2 regions of the Embleya sp. NBC_00888 genome follow, and region 1 is predicted to be linked to the other one. Evidence: riboswitches for the same ligand, from Rfam matches in the RefSeq annotation. Region 1 holds a riboswitch; the other holds the start of a gene.
The links. A riboswitch is a leader RNA that binds a small molecule or an ion and turns the genes downstream of it on or off. The one in region 1 is predicted to bind FMN.
Positions count from the first base shown of each region.

Region 2: another riboswitch for FMN. It lies ahead of ribD (bifunctional diaminohydroxyphosphoribosylaminopyrimidine deaminase/5-amino-6-(5-phosphoribosylamino)uracil reductase RibD); the one in region 1 lies ahead of OG948_RS43570 (NADP-dependent oxidoreductase).

Region 1 is NZ_CP108785.1:2,108,279-2,113,438, reverse strand. It holds gene OG948_RS43580 (zinc-binding dehydrogenase) at 1-76, shown strand, start outside; gene OG948_RS43575 (LysR family transcriptional regulator) at 71-970, opposite strand; gene OG948_RS43570 (NADP-dependent oxidoreductase) at 1,118-2,119, opposite strand; FMN riboswitch at 2,529-2,659, opposite strand; gene OG948_RS43565 (hypothetical protein) at 2,907-3,131, shown strand; gene OG948_RS43560 (glutamate--cysteine ligase) at 3,383-4,489, shown strand; gene OG948_RS43555 (NIPSNAP family protein) at 4,618-4,929, opposite strand; gene OG948_RS43550 (GMC oxidoreductase) at 5,073-5,160, opposite strand, start outside.
Region 2 is NZ_CP108784.1:7,265,711-7,270,870, forward strand. It holds gene OG948_RS30875 (class I SAM-dependent methyltransferase) at 1-602, shown strand, start outside; gene rpe (ribulose-phosphate 3-epimerase) at 755-1,429, opposite strand; FMN riboswitch at 1,618-1,763, shown strand; gene ribD (bifunctional diaminohydroxyphosphoribosylaminopyrimidine deaminase/5-amino-6-(5-phosphoribosylamino)uracil reductase RibD) at 1,926-3,002, shown strand; gene OG948_RS30890 (riboflavin synthase) at 3,006-3,617, shown strand; gene OG948_RS30895 (nicotinamide riboside transporter PnuC) at 3,614-4,276, shown strand; gene OG948_RS30900 (bifunctional 3,4-dihydroxy-2-butanone-4-phosphate synthase/GTP cyclohydrolase II) at 4,306-5,160, shown strand, end outside.

The DNA of each region.
Region 1 (5,160 bases):
CAAGGCGGTGCTGGACGTGCCGATCACCGGGCAGTGGGCGGCGGAGCAGCGGGGAGCGCAGGACGCCGGGTCATGACGCGGTACGGGTGCGGCTGAGCGCGACGGCCCGGTCGTTGAACGCGCGCACCCGTTCCGTCTCGTGGGCCTTGCGCCAGATCAACCCCCATTCGATCGGCGGGGCGTCGGCGATCCGGACGTAGCTGACGTCGGGACGGACGTAGAAGCGGTTCACCTGGTCGCCCACCGTGAACGCGCCCTCGCCGGCGCCCACCAGGGCGAGTGCTTCCAGGAAGGTGGTGGCGGGCCGGCCGTGGGCGATCGGTCGGCCCGCGGGGGTGCGGGAGGGGACCCGGTCCTCGGCGACCGAGGGCGGGCAATTGGCCGGCATGCGCAACAGCGTGACGTCGGCCAGATCCTCCTGTCCGATCTCGGTGCGGGAGGCCAACGGGTGCTCGCGCGGGAGCGCCAGGTAGCGGGTCTCGGCCCACAGGGTGGGACCGATCACCAGATCGGGATCGGCGAACGGGCGGGTGACCAGCACCAGATCGGAGTTGTGCGCGCGCAGGCCGGCGATCGAGGTGTTCATCTGGAACTCCTGGAGGTCCACCTCCGAGGTCGGGTGCTCCGCGCGGAAGGCACGGACCACCTCCAACAGGAACCGGCCGCCGGCCGCGCCCAGGAAGCCGACGTGCAGCGGGCCGTCGAAGCCTTGGGCGGCCATGATCGCCTTCCCCACGGCCCGCTCGATCTGCTCGTGGCCGGGCCGCAGGTCGTCGTGGAACCGGCAGCCGAGCGGGGTGAGCGCGACCCGGCGGCTGGTGCGCTCGAACAGCCGGGCGCCGATCCCGCGTTCCAACTTCGCGATGGTCTGACTCATCCGGCCGGTGGAGATGCGCAGCCGCTCGGCGGCACGGCCGAAGTGCAATTCCTCGACGAGGGTGAGAAAAGCCTCGATTTCGTAGCGTTCCACGGATCCTCGTCCAGATCGTCGTGCAGGGCCCGAGCATGATCTCAGGTGGGCTCGGCGGGCGGTCGCCAGGGCGTGTCCGCGATCGCCCGGCGGGAAATCGCGGACACGCCCCGGGCCGTCGCGGGTCGACGCGCGGCCGCGCCGGCGTCAGTGGTCCAGCCGCACCAGCATCTTGCCGATGTTCTCGCCGCGCAGCAGTGCGATCAGCGCCTCCGGGGCCCGCCGCAGGCCGGAGAGCGCGGTGTGCCGGGTGCGCAGGGTGCCGTCGGCCAGGAGGGGTGCGGCCAACTTCGTCCATTCCTCGGCGAGCCCGAAGTACGAGGTGACGGCCATGCCGCGCAGGGTGAGCTCCTTGGTGGCGGTGGCGAAGATGTTGGTGGGTCCGGGCAGCGGACCGGTGGCGTTGTAGCCGGAGATCGCTCCGACCACGGCGATCCGGCCGCCGACCCGGGCGGCGTCGATGGCGGCCTCCAGGTGCGCGCCGCCGACGAGTTCCACGGTCAGGTCGACGCCGTCGGGGGCTGCCCGGGCGAGGTCCTCGCGCAGTCGGCCCCGGGTGTGGTCGATGCCGACGTCGAAGCCGAACTCCTCGGTGAGGAGTCGGGTCTTCTCCGCCCCCTCGGTCGAGCCGATCACCGTGGCCGCGCCCAGTCGGCGGGCCAGTTGTCCGGCGACGCTGCCGGTGGCGCCGGCGGCGGCCGAGACGTAGACCACGTCGCCGGGCCGCACCGGCAGTACCCGGGTCAGCGTCGCGTAGGCGGTCAGGCCGGTACTGCCCAGCGCGCCCAGGTGCGTCTCCACCGCGGCGACCGCGTCGGCGCCCAGCACGGCGTACTCGCGCCATCCGGCGAAGTGCGACACGATCGTGCCGACCGGGAGGTCCTCCGCGCGGGAGGCGACCACTTCGCCGACGGCGCCGCCGGCGAGCGGCTCGCCGACGACGAACGGCGGCACGTACGCGTCGGCGTGCATCCATTCGCGGGTGAACGGATCCACCGACATCCAGGTGTTGCGCACGAGGACCTGGCCGGCTTCCGGCTCGCGAACCTCGGTCCGGGCGAACTCGAAGTCCTCCGCGCGGGGTTCGCCCACGGGACGACTCGCCAGGCGTACTTCGAGGCCGTCCGGACGGCGGGTGGGGGAGGGCATGCTGCTCCGATGCTCGAACCGGGTGGGGGCGGGCGGCAGTCACCGATCCCGACCGGGCCGCCGCCGATGTCCTCAACTCTCCACCGGCGCACCGCTCCCGATCAACGTCGATCCGCCGCGCCTTCGTTGACCCACGCTCAACGATCGCGCGGGCCCGACATCGACGCCGCCCGACCGGTCCGCTCCCCACGTGTCGCCCGGGACTCGGCGGGTGGGTGGGAGTCCCGGCCGGGACGCGGAGCGCCGAGCCCGGACGGGCGTTCGACGCATGCCGCAGGGGACGGCCACGGCGTACGAGAGGTTCGGAATCCGCCAACGGCCCGTTCCCCCGTGCGCCGACGCCGTTCCGGGGGAGCGAGCACGTTCGTCCCGCGTCCGGGCAGGGCCCGATCACGGGGTCGACGTGTCGCCGCGCACTGCCTTCCATCCGGACTCTCACCGTCGGTCCCGGAGTCTCACCGGGTCAACCGGCCGCCGGCCGCGGTCGGGTCGCGGACTGTCACCGCCGGTTCGGAATTTCACCGACCCCGGAGCGCGCGAACACTCGGCGCGAGCCTTCCACGCCGCGTGCCCGCGTCGATACGTGTCGCGCGTCACCGAGAGTGGGCCGGGCGTACGGAACGCGGGTGGCGTTCACCCGCACGGCCCAAGCCGTCGATCGGGATTGTGCCTGATCGGGTGCCCGGAGCCCCGGATCGCCCCTCGGCCGGGAAGCGCTGGGCGTGCGGGCCGAGCCCACAGCGGATTACATGGTGAGGTCGATGGATCTCACGACACGGGAGCGGACATGCACGTGATGAGAGCGGTCCAGGACGCACAAAGCGTGGTGTGGCACGCGATGGAGAGCGAGGACGTCGCGATGTGCGGGGTGACGTTGCCCCCCAGCCGGGATGTGGACGGCGCCCGGCGACGGGAGACGTTCTGCGGTCCGTGCATGAGCGAGGTCGAGCGGACCATAAACCCCGTCGCGAAACTCTCCGACGACTGTGCCGACGAGGGGACGCCGGTCTGAGTCACGGGTCCGACCAAGGGCGCCGCGCCTGCGGCGCCCTTGGCGTGCGAGTCGCGGGTCCGCGCGTCGCGGCGGGGATGCGGCAGCTGGGGCGGCGGGTGGGCGCCGCTCGACCGACGGCGGCGGTGCCTCGTCGGTGGTCACGGTTGGAAGGAGTCCACGATGGTGTGCTCGACCGCGGGGCAACGGGTGGCCCCCGTACGCCGTGCGCTCGGTCGCGGAGCCGTGCCCGTCGTGGTCGGGGGGCGGCCGTGATCACGCTCGGCGTCGAGGAGGAGTACCTGCTCGTGGATCCCGTCGACGGCCTGCCGGTGCCGATGGCCGAGGCGGTTCGGGCGGCGGCGGATCTGCAACCGGCGGTGGCCGGCGGCGAGATCCAGCCCGAGTTGTTGCAGATGCAGGTCGAGGTCGCCACACCGGTGTGCGAGACCCTCGACGAGGTCGGCGGCCACCTGCTGCGGCTGCGTCACTCGGTGGCCGCCGCGGCCGAAGAAGCGGGATGCCTCCTGGTCGCGTCCGGGTCCTCGCCCTTCGGCCCCGGCCCCCCGGCCGAGGTCACCGACCGAATCCGCTACCGATCGCTGCGTTCGGACGCCCCGCGCCTGGTCGACGAGATGTTCATCAACGGGATGCACGTCCACGTCGCGGTCCCCGATCGGGACGCGGGCGTGACCGTGCTCAATCGGCTGCGCCCGTGGCTGCCGCTGCTGGTGGCGATGTCCGCGAACTCCCCGCTGTGGGAGGGCGGCGACACCGGCTTCGCGAGTTGGCGCACCATCGTCTTCGGCCGCTGGTCGGTCAGTGGGGTCCCGCCCGCCTTCGTCGACGCGAACGACTACGACGCCAGGATCGACGACCTGCTGAACGCGGGCGTGCTGCGCGACCGGGCCCGGGTCTACTGGCAGATCCGGCTCTCCGACCGCTATCCCACGGTCGAGGTTCGGGCGATGGACGTGCAGCTCAGGGTGGACGACGCGGTGATGCTCGCGGGCATCGTCCGGGCCCTGGTGACCACCGTGCTGCGGGACGCGACGGCCGGGCAGCCGTCGCCTCGACCCGCCCCCGAGCTCGTCGCGGCGGCGCAGTGGTACGCCGCGCGGCACGGCCTGACCGACGTGCTGGTCGACCCGTACACGCCGCACCGCCTCAAGGCCGGTGAGCTGGTCGGCCGGTTGATCGAGTACGTCACCCCGGCCTTGGCGGACACTGGGGACGTCCGTCAGGTCGACGCACTGGTGCACCGGCTGATGCGGGAGGGGACCGCGGCCGATCGGCAGCGGGAGGCCTTCCGGCGCGGGGGACGGGACGAGTTGCTGCGGTTGCTGGTCTCCGAGTCGACGATGTCCCACCGGCACTGATCGCCGATCGGGCGCCGTCGATCCCCGGACGTGCCGCCGTACGGCGGCACGGAGCCCGCATGCCACGCCCGGCTCGGCGCGGCACGGGAGCTTCTCGACGGTGGTCGGTCGACGCCGCGACCGCCGGCTCAGGAGCCGTCGTCGAGTGGGCGCAGGAAGCGGCGTTCGTAGCGCTTGATGCAACCGGTCTCGCGGGCGAGTCGGATCGCGGCCTGGCAGTCGGGGTCGGTCGCGCTGTCGATGCGGTACCGCTCGTAGGCGGCGAAGCCGGGGAAGGAGAAGAGCGCGTAGGCGATGTCGCTGTCGCCCTCGCTCGGCAGGAAGTAGCCGTGGTGGGTGCCGCCGAAGCGGTTGACCAGGCCGACCCAGCGGCGGCCGTACTCCTCGAAGTCCGCCAGTTTGTCGGCGTCGATCTCGTACTTCAGATGAATGGTGATCACGCGCACATGATGCCGCGTGCCGCGGTGCGCCGCGACGTCGGCCGCGCGGTGTGTGGTCCGGGGCCGGCCGGAGTGGTCCGGACGGCCCCGGGAGTGTGCTCGCACCGGGGTGAGGGCTTCCGGCGCGCGCGGTCAGGTTGGCGTCACAGGTCGGTGGCGATGATCTTCTCGATGTTGCGTTCGGCGAGGGCGGTGATGGTGACGAACGGGTTGACGCTGGTGTTGCCGGGG
Region 2 (5,160 bases), on a different replicon from region 1:
CGAGCGCGGTCGGGGTGGACTTCTCCGCCGCGATGTTGTCCGGCGCGCGGGAGCGGGCGGGCGAGCGCGTGGGATCGTCCTTCCGGCAGGGCGACGCGTACGCCACCGGACTGCCCGACAACGGCGCCGACATCGTCTTCGCGCGGGCCCTGGTCCATCACCTCGACGACCTCGCCCGCTGCTTTCGCGAGGCCCGTCGACTGCTCGCCCCCGGCGGCACGCTGATCGTGCAGGACCGCACCCTGTCCGACGTCACCCGCCCCGGGACGCCGAACCACCCGCGCGGCTGGTTCTTCGAGCGGTTCCCCGCCCTGCTCGCCGTCGAGGCGGCCCGCCGCCCCACCGCCGAGGCGGTCGAGCGCGCGCTGCGCGAGGCCGGCTTCGACGCGGTGCGCACCAGCGCGCTGACCGAGACCCGCCGCGAGTACGCCGACGCCCGCGAGGTCGCCGCCGACCTGCGCGCCCGCACCGGCCGCTCGATCCTGCACGAGCTCACCGACCCCGAACTCGACGACCTGGCCGCCTACATCCAGGCCCGGCTCCCCGCCTCCACCGCGATCCACGAGAGCGACCACTGGACCCTCTGGTCGACGAAACGCTGAAAGGGCCTCCCGTCTCGGCGAGGACGACGAGAGGCCCAACCTTCACTCTTTGTGACGAAGCCCGCGAGGCCCCGGGTGCCCCATCCCGAGCCCGAATCCCGCGGCCTGTTCACGCAGCGCAACGGGCCGGCGGACGGGCACAGCACATCCGCCTAGTGCGCGCAGCGCCCCGCAGCCCCCGTGGCCAGCGCCCGCAGCCGGTCCACCGCCGCCCCCGGATCGCGCCCGTCGAACACCGCCGACCCCGCCACGAACACGTCCGCGCCGGCCTCCGCGCACATCTCGATCGTCTTCGCGGACACCCCGCCGTCCACCTGCAGCCACATCTGCAGTCCGTGCTTGGCGATCAACTGCCGGGTCCGGCGGATCTTAGGCAGCATGATGTCCAGGAAGCTCTGCCCGCCGAAACCCGGCTCGACCGTCATCACCAGGAGCATGTCCAACTCCGGCAGCAGGTCCTCGTACGGCTCGATCGGCGTGGCCGGGCGCAGCGCCATCGACGCCCGCGCGCCCTTGGCCCGCAGATCCCGGGCGAGCTTGACCGGGGCGGTCGCGGCCTCGACGTGGAAGGTCACGCTGCCCGCGCCGGCCTCCGCGTAGGCGGGCGCCCAGCGGTCCGGGTCCTCGATCATCAGGTGCATGTCGATGGGCGTGTCGGTGGCCTTGATCAGGCTCTCGACCACGGGCAGGCCGATGGTCAGGTTCGGGACGAAGTGGTTGTCCATGACATCCACGTGGAGCCAGTCGGCGTTGCGCACCTGCGCGACCTCGTCGGCGAGGCGGGCGAAGTCGGCGGACAGGATGCTCGGATTGATCTGCACGGTCATGCGCACAGAATCTCATCGCCGCCACAGTGCTTCGGCACCGCCTTCGGCCACCGAGCTGACGACACGTCAGATCATCCACGCCGCAGTCGTGTTCCGGTATACGAACGCACCGTGACGGACGGCACAGGTTGCTCAAGGTCAACGTTGTCGGCCGTCGTGGCACACTTCGAGGTGTACGAAAGTCACGTACGCGCGCTCCGGGGTCGGTGAAAATCCGAACCGGCGGTTACAGTCCGCGACCCGGTCGACGCCCCACACCAGTGGAGCGACGGCCGGCTGAACCGGTGGAATTCCGGTACCGACGGTCAAAGTCCGGATGGGAGGCAGCGCGCGGCGAGCGACTGCGGCGTGTTCGCGTACCCTCGGTGCGCCCTCATCGCCGCACGTCACTGCGTCGTGCCGTCCTGCCCGAAAACACCCCGGTGCCCCGCGTCGAATCGCGAGGAGGCACGAGGTGCAGGGCAACACCACCCCGCCGGTCGACGAGACCGCCGCGATGCGCCGCGCCATCTCGCTGGCGAGCCGCGCCCTGGGACACACCAGCCCCAATCCCGTGGTCGGCTGCGTCGTGCTCGGCGCGGACGGCACCGTGGTCGGCGAGGGCTTCCACACCCGCGCCGGCGCCCCGCACGCCGAGGTCGAGGCACTGCGCGCGGCGGGATCCGCGGCCCGCGGCGGCACCGCCCTGGTCACCCTCGAACCCTGCTCGCACACCGGCCGCACCGGCCCGTGCACCCAGGCCCTGATCGACGCCGGCATCCGCCGGGTGCGCTACGCGGTCGCCGACCCCAACCCGGCCGCGGCCGGCGGCGGCGCGGTGCTGCGCGCGGCGGGCGTCGACGCCGAGGGCGGCCTGCTGGTCGCCGAGGCCGAGGCGGGCAACCGGGCCTGGCTGACCGCGACCCGACTGGGCCGCCCGCACGTCACCTGGAAGTACGCCGCCACCCTGGACGGCCGCAGCGCCGCCGCCGACGGCAGCAGCCGCTGGATCACCGGCGCCGCCGCCCGCGCGGACGTGCACACCCTGCGCGCGAGCGTGGACGCGGTGCTGGCCGGCTCCGGCACCCTGCTCGCCGACGACCCGCACCTGGCCGTCCGCGAGGTCCCCGACGTCCGGCAGCCGCTGCGGGTGATCGTGGACACGCACGCCCGCACCCCGGCGAACGCCCGGGTCCTGGACGACGCGGCGCCCACCCTGATCGCGGTCGGACCCGACGCGGACGCCGCCCACCTGCCCGAGGCCGCCGTACTGCGCGTGCCGCGCGCCGACGCCGGCCTGGACCTGCCCGCGTTGTTGAAGGAGCTGTACGCGCGCGACGTACGCGCCGTGCTGCTCGAAGGCGGTCCGACCCTGGCCGGCGCGTTCGCCGCGGCCGGCCTGATCGACACCGTCGTGGGCTACCTCGCCCCCGCCCTGCTCGGCGCCGGGCCCGCCGCCCTGGGACCGGCCGGAATCGGCACCATCTCCGAGGTGTTGCGACTGGACGTCGACGACGTCGCGCGCCTTGGCACCGACATCCGCATCACCGCCCGCCCCCGGCCGGAATCCGCCGGCCGAACGAAGGAGTCCTGACGCATGTTCACCGGAATCGTTGAGGAACTCGGCGAGATCGTGGCCATCGAGCGGCTGACCGACTCGGCCCGGATCACCATCCGCGGCCCCGTCGTCACCACCGGCGCCCGGCACGGCGACTCGATCGCCGTCAACGGGGTGTGTCTGACCGTCGTGGACGACAAGGTCGACCCGGTCGAGGCCACCTTCACCGCGGACGTGATGCAGGAGACGCTGGACAAGTCGAGCCTGGGCGCGCTCACCACCGGCGCGCGGGTCAACCTGGAGCGCCCGATGGTGCTCGGTGGACGGCTCGGCGGCCACCTCGTGCAGGGCCACGTCGACGGCACCGGCGAGATCCTCGCCCGCACGCCCGGCGAGGAGTGGGAGGTCGTGGAGATCGCGCTGCCCGCGCACCTGGCCCGCTACGTGGTGGACAAGGGCTCGATCACCGTGGACGGCATCAGCCTCACCGTCGTGCGCGCGCACGACGCGAGCTTCACCGTCAGCCTGATCCCGACCACGCTCGCGCTGACCACGCTGGGCGTCAAGACCGTCGGCGACCCGGTCAACCTCGAGGTCGACATCATCGCCAAGTACGTCGAACGGCTGGGCACACACGGGGGGACATCGTGATCGGCTGGCTCAACGACGCCGCGTTCACCGTCGCCGACAAGCCGGTGCCGTGGTCCGACCTGCTCGGTCAGATCGCGTCGCTGGCCACCGTGGGGCTCGCGCTGCGCCGCAACCTGTGGGCGTGGCCGGTGCAGATCCTCGGCGCGGCACTGCTGATCGCCGCCAACACCTCGGTGCACCTGGGCGGCAGCGCGATGCGCAACGTCGTCATCATCATCGCGGCCGGCTACGGCTGGTGGCGCTGGGCCCGCGGCCGGCGCGACACCGGCGAGGTGCAGATCCGCTTCGGCACCGCCCACGAGCGCATCGCGCTCGTCGCGGTGATGGCGGCCGGCACCGTCGGCTTCGCGCTGCTGCTCGAGCGCACGGGCATCTCGTGGGCGCCGTGGCCGGACGCGTACATCTTCGTCGGCTCGGTGGTGGCGATGCTCGCCCAGGCTCGCGGCCTGTTCGAGTTCTGGCTGGTGTGGATCGCCGTGGACATGGTGGGCGTGCCGCTCGCCGTGCAGCACGGCCTGGTGTTCAGCGGACTGGTCTACGGCGTCTTCTTCGTGATGTGCGTCGCCGGACTCGTCGACTGGTGGAACCGCTCCCGGCGGTACCGGGACAACGGGGCGGCCCGTGTGGCAGATCGGCACCTGGAAGGGGCAACGGCGTGAAGACCAGCAGCGAAACCACCGACATCGAGGTGCCGGCGCAGAAGGCGGCGCCGGAAGCCGCAGCGGAGGAACTGGTGCTCGACTCGATCGAGGACGCGATCAAGGCGATGGCCGCCGGCGAGGCGATCGTGGTGGTGGACGACGAGGACCGCGAGAACGAGGGCGACCTGATCTTCGCCGGCGAACTGGCCACGCAGGCGCTGATGGCGTTCATGATCCGCTACTCCTCGGGCGTGGTCTGCGTGCCGATGCGCGGCGCCGACCTGGACCGGCTCAAGCTGCCGCCGATGACCGCCGTCAACGAGGACCGCAAGGGCACCGCGTACTCGGTCTCGGTGGACGCCAAGGACGGCGTGGACACCGGCATCTCGGCGGCCGACCGCACGCACACCGTGCGCCTGTTGGCCGACTCGGACACGGTGGCCGGCGAACTGACCCGGCCCGGCCACATCTTCCCGCTGCGCGCGGTCGAGGGCGGCGTGCTGGTGCGCCCCGGGCACACCGAGGCGGCCGTGGACCTGGCCGAACTGGCCGGCCTGGCGCCCGTGGGCGTGATCTGCGAGGTGGTCAACGACGACGGCACGATGGCCCGGCTGCCGCAGTTGGTCCCGTTCGCCCGCGAGCACGGCCTCAAGATCGTCACCATCGCCGACCTGATCGCCTACCGGCGGCGCACCGAGCGCACCATCGAGCGGGCCGCGGAGACCCGGCTGCCCACCGCGCACGGCACCTTCCAGGCGATCGGCTACCGCAGCACCGCCGACGGCGTCGAGCACATCGCGCTGGTGGCCGGCGACATCGGCGACGGCGAGGACGTGCTGGTGCGGGTGCACTCCGAGTGCCTGACCGGCGACGTGTTCGGCTCGCTGCGCTGCGACTGCGGC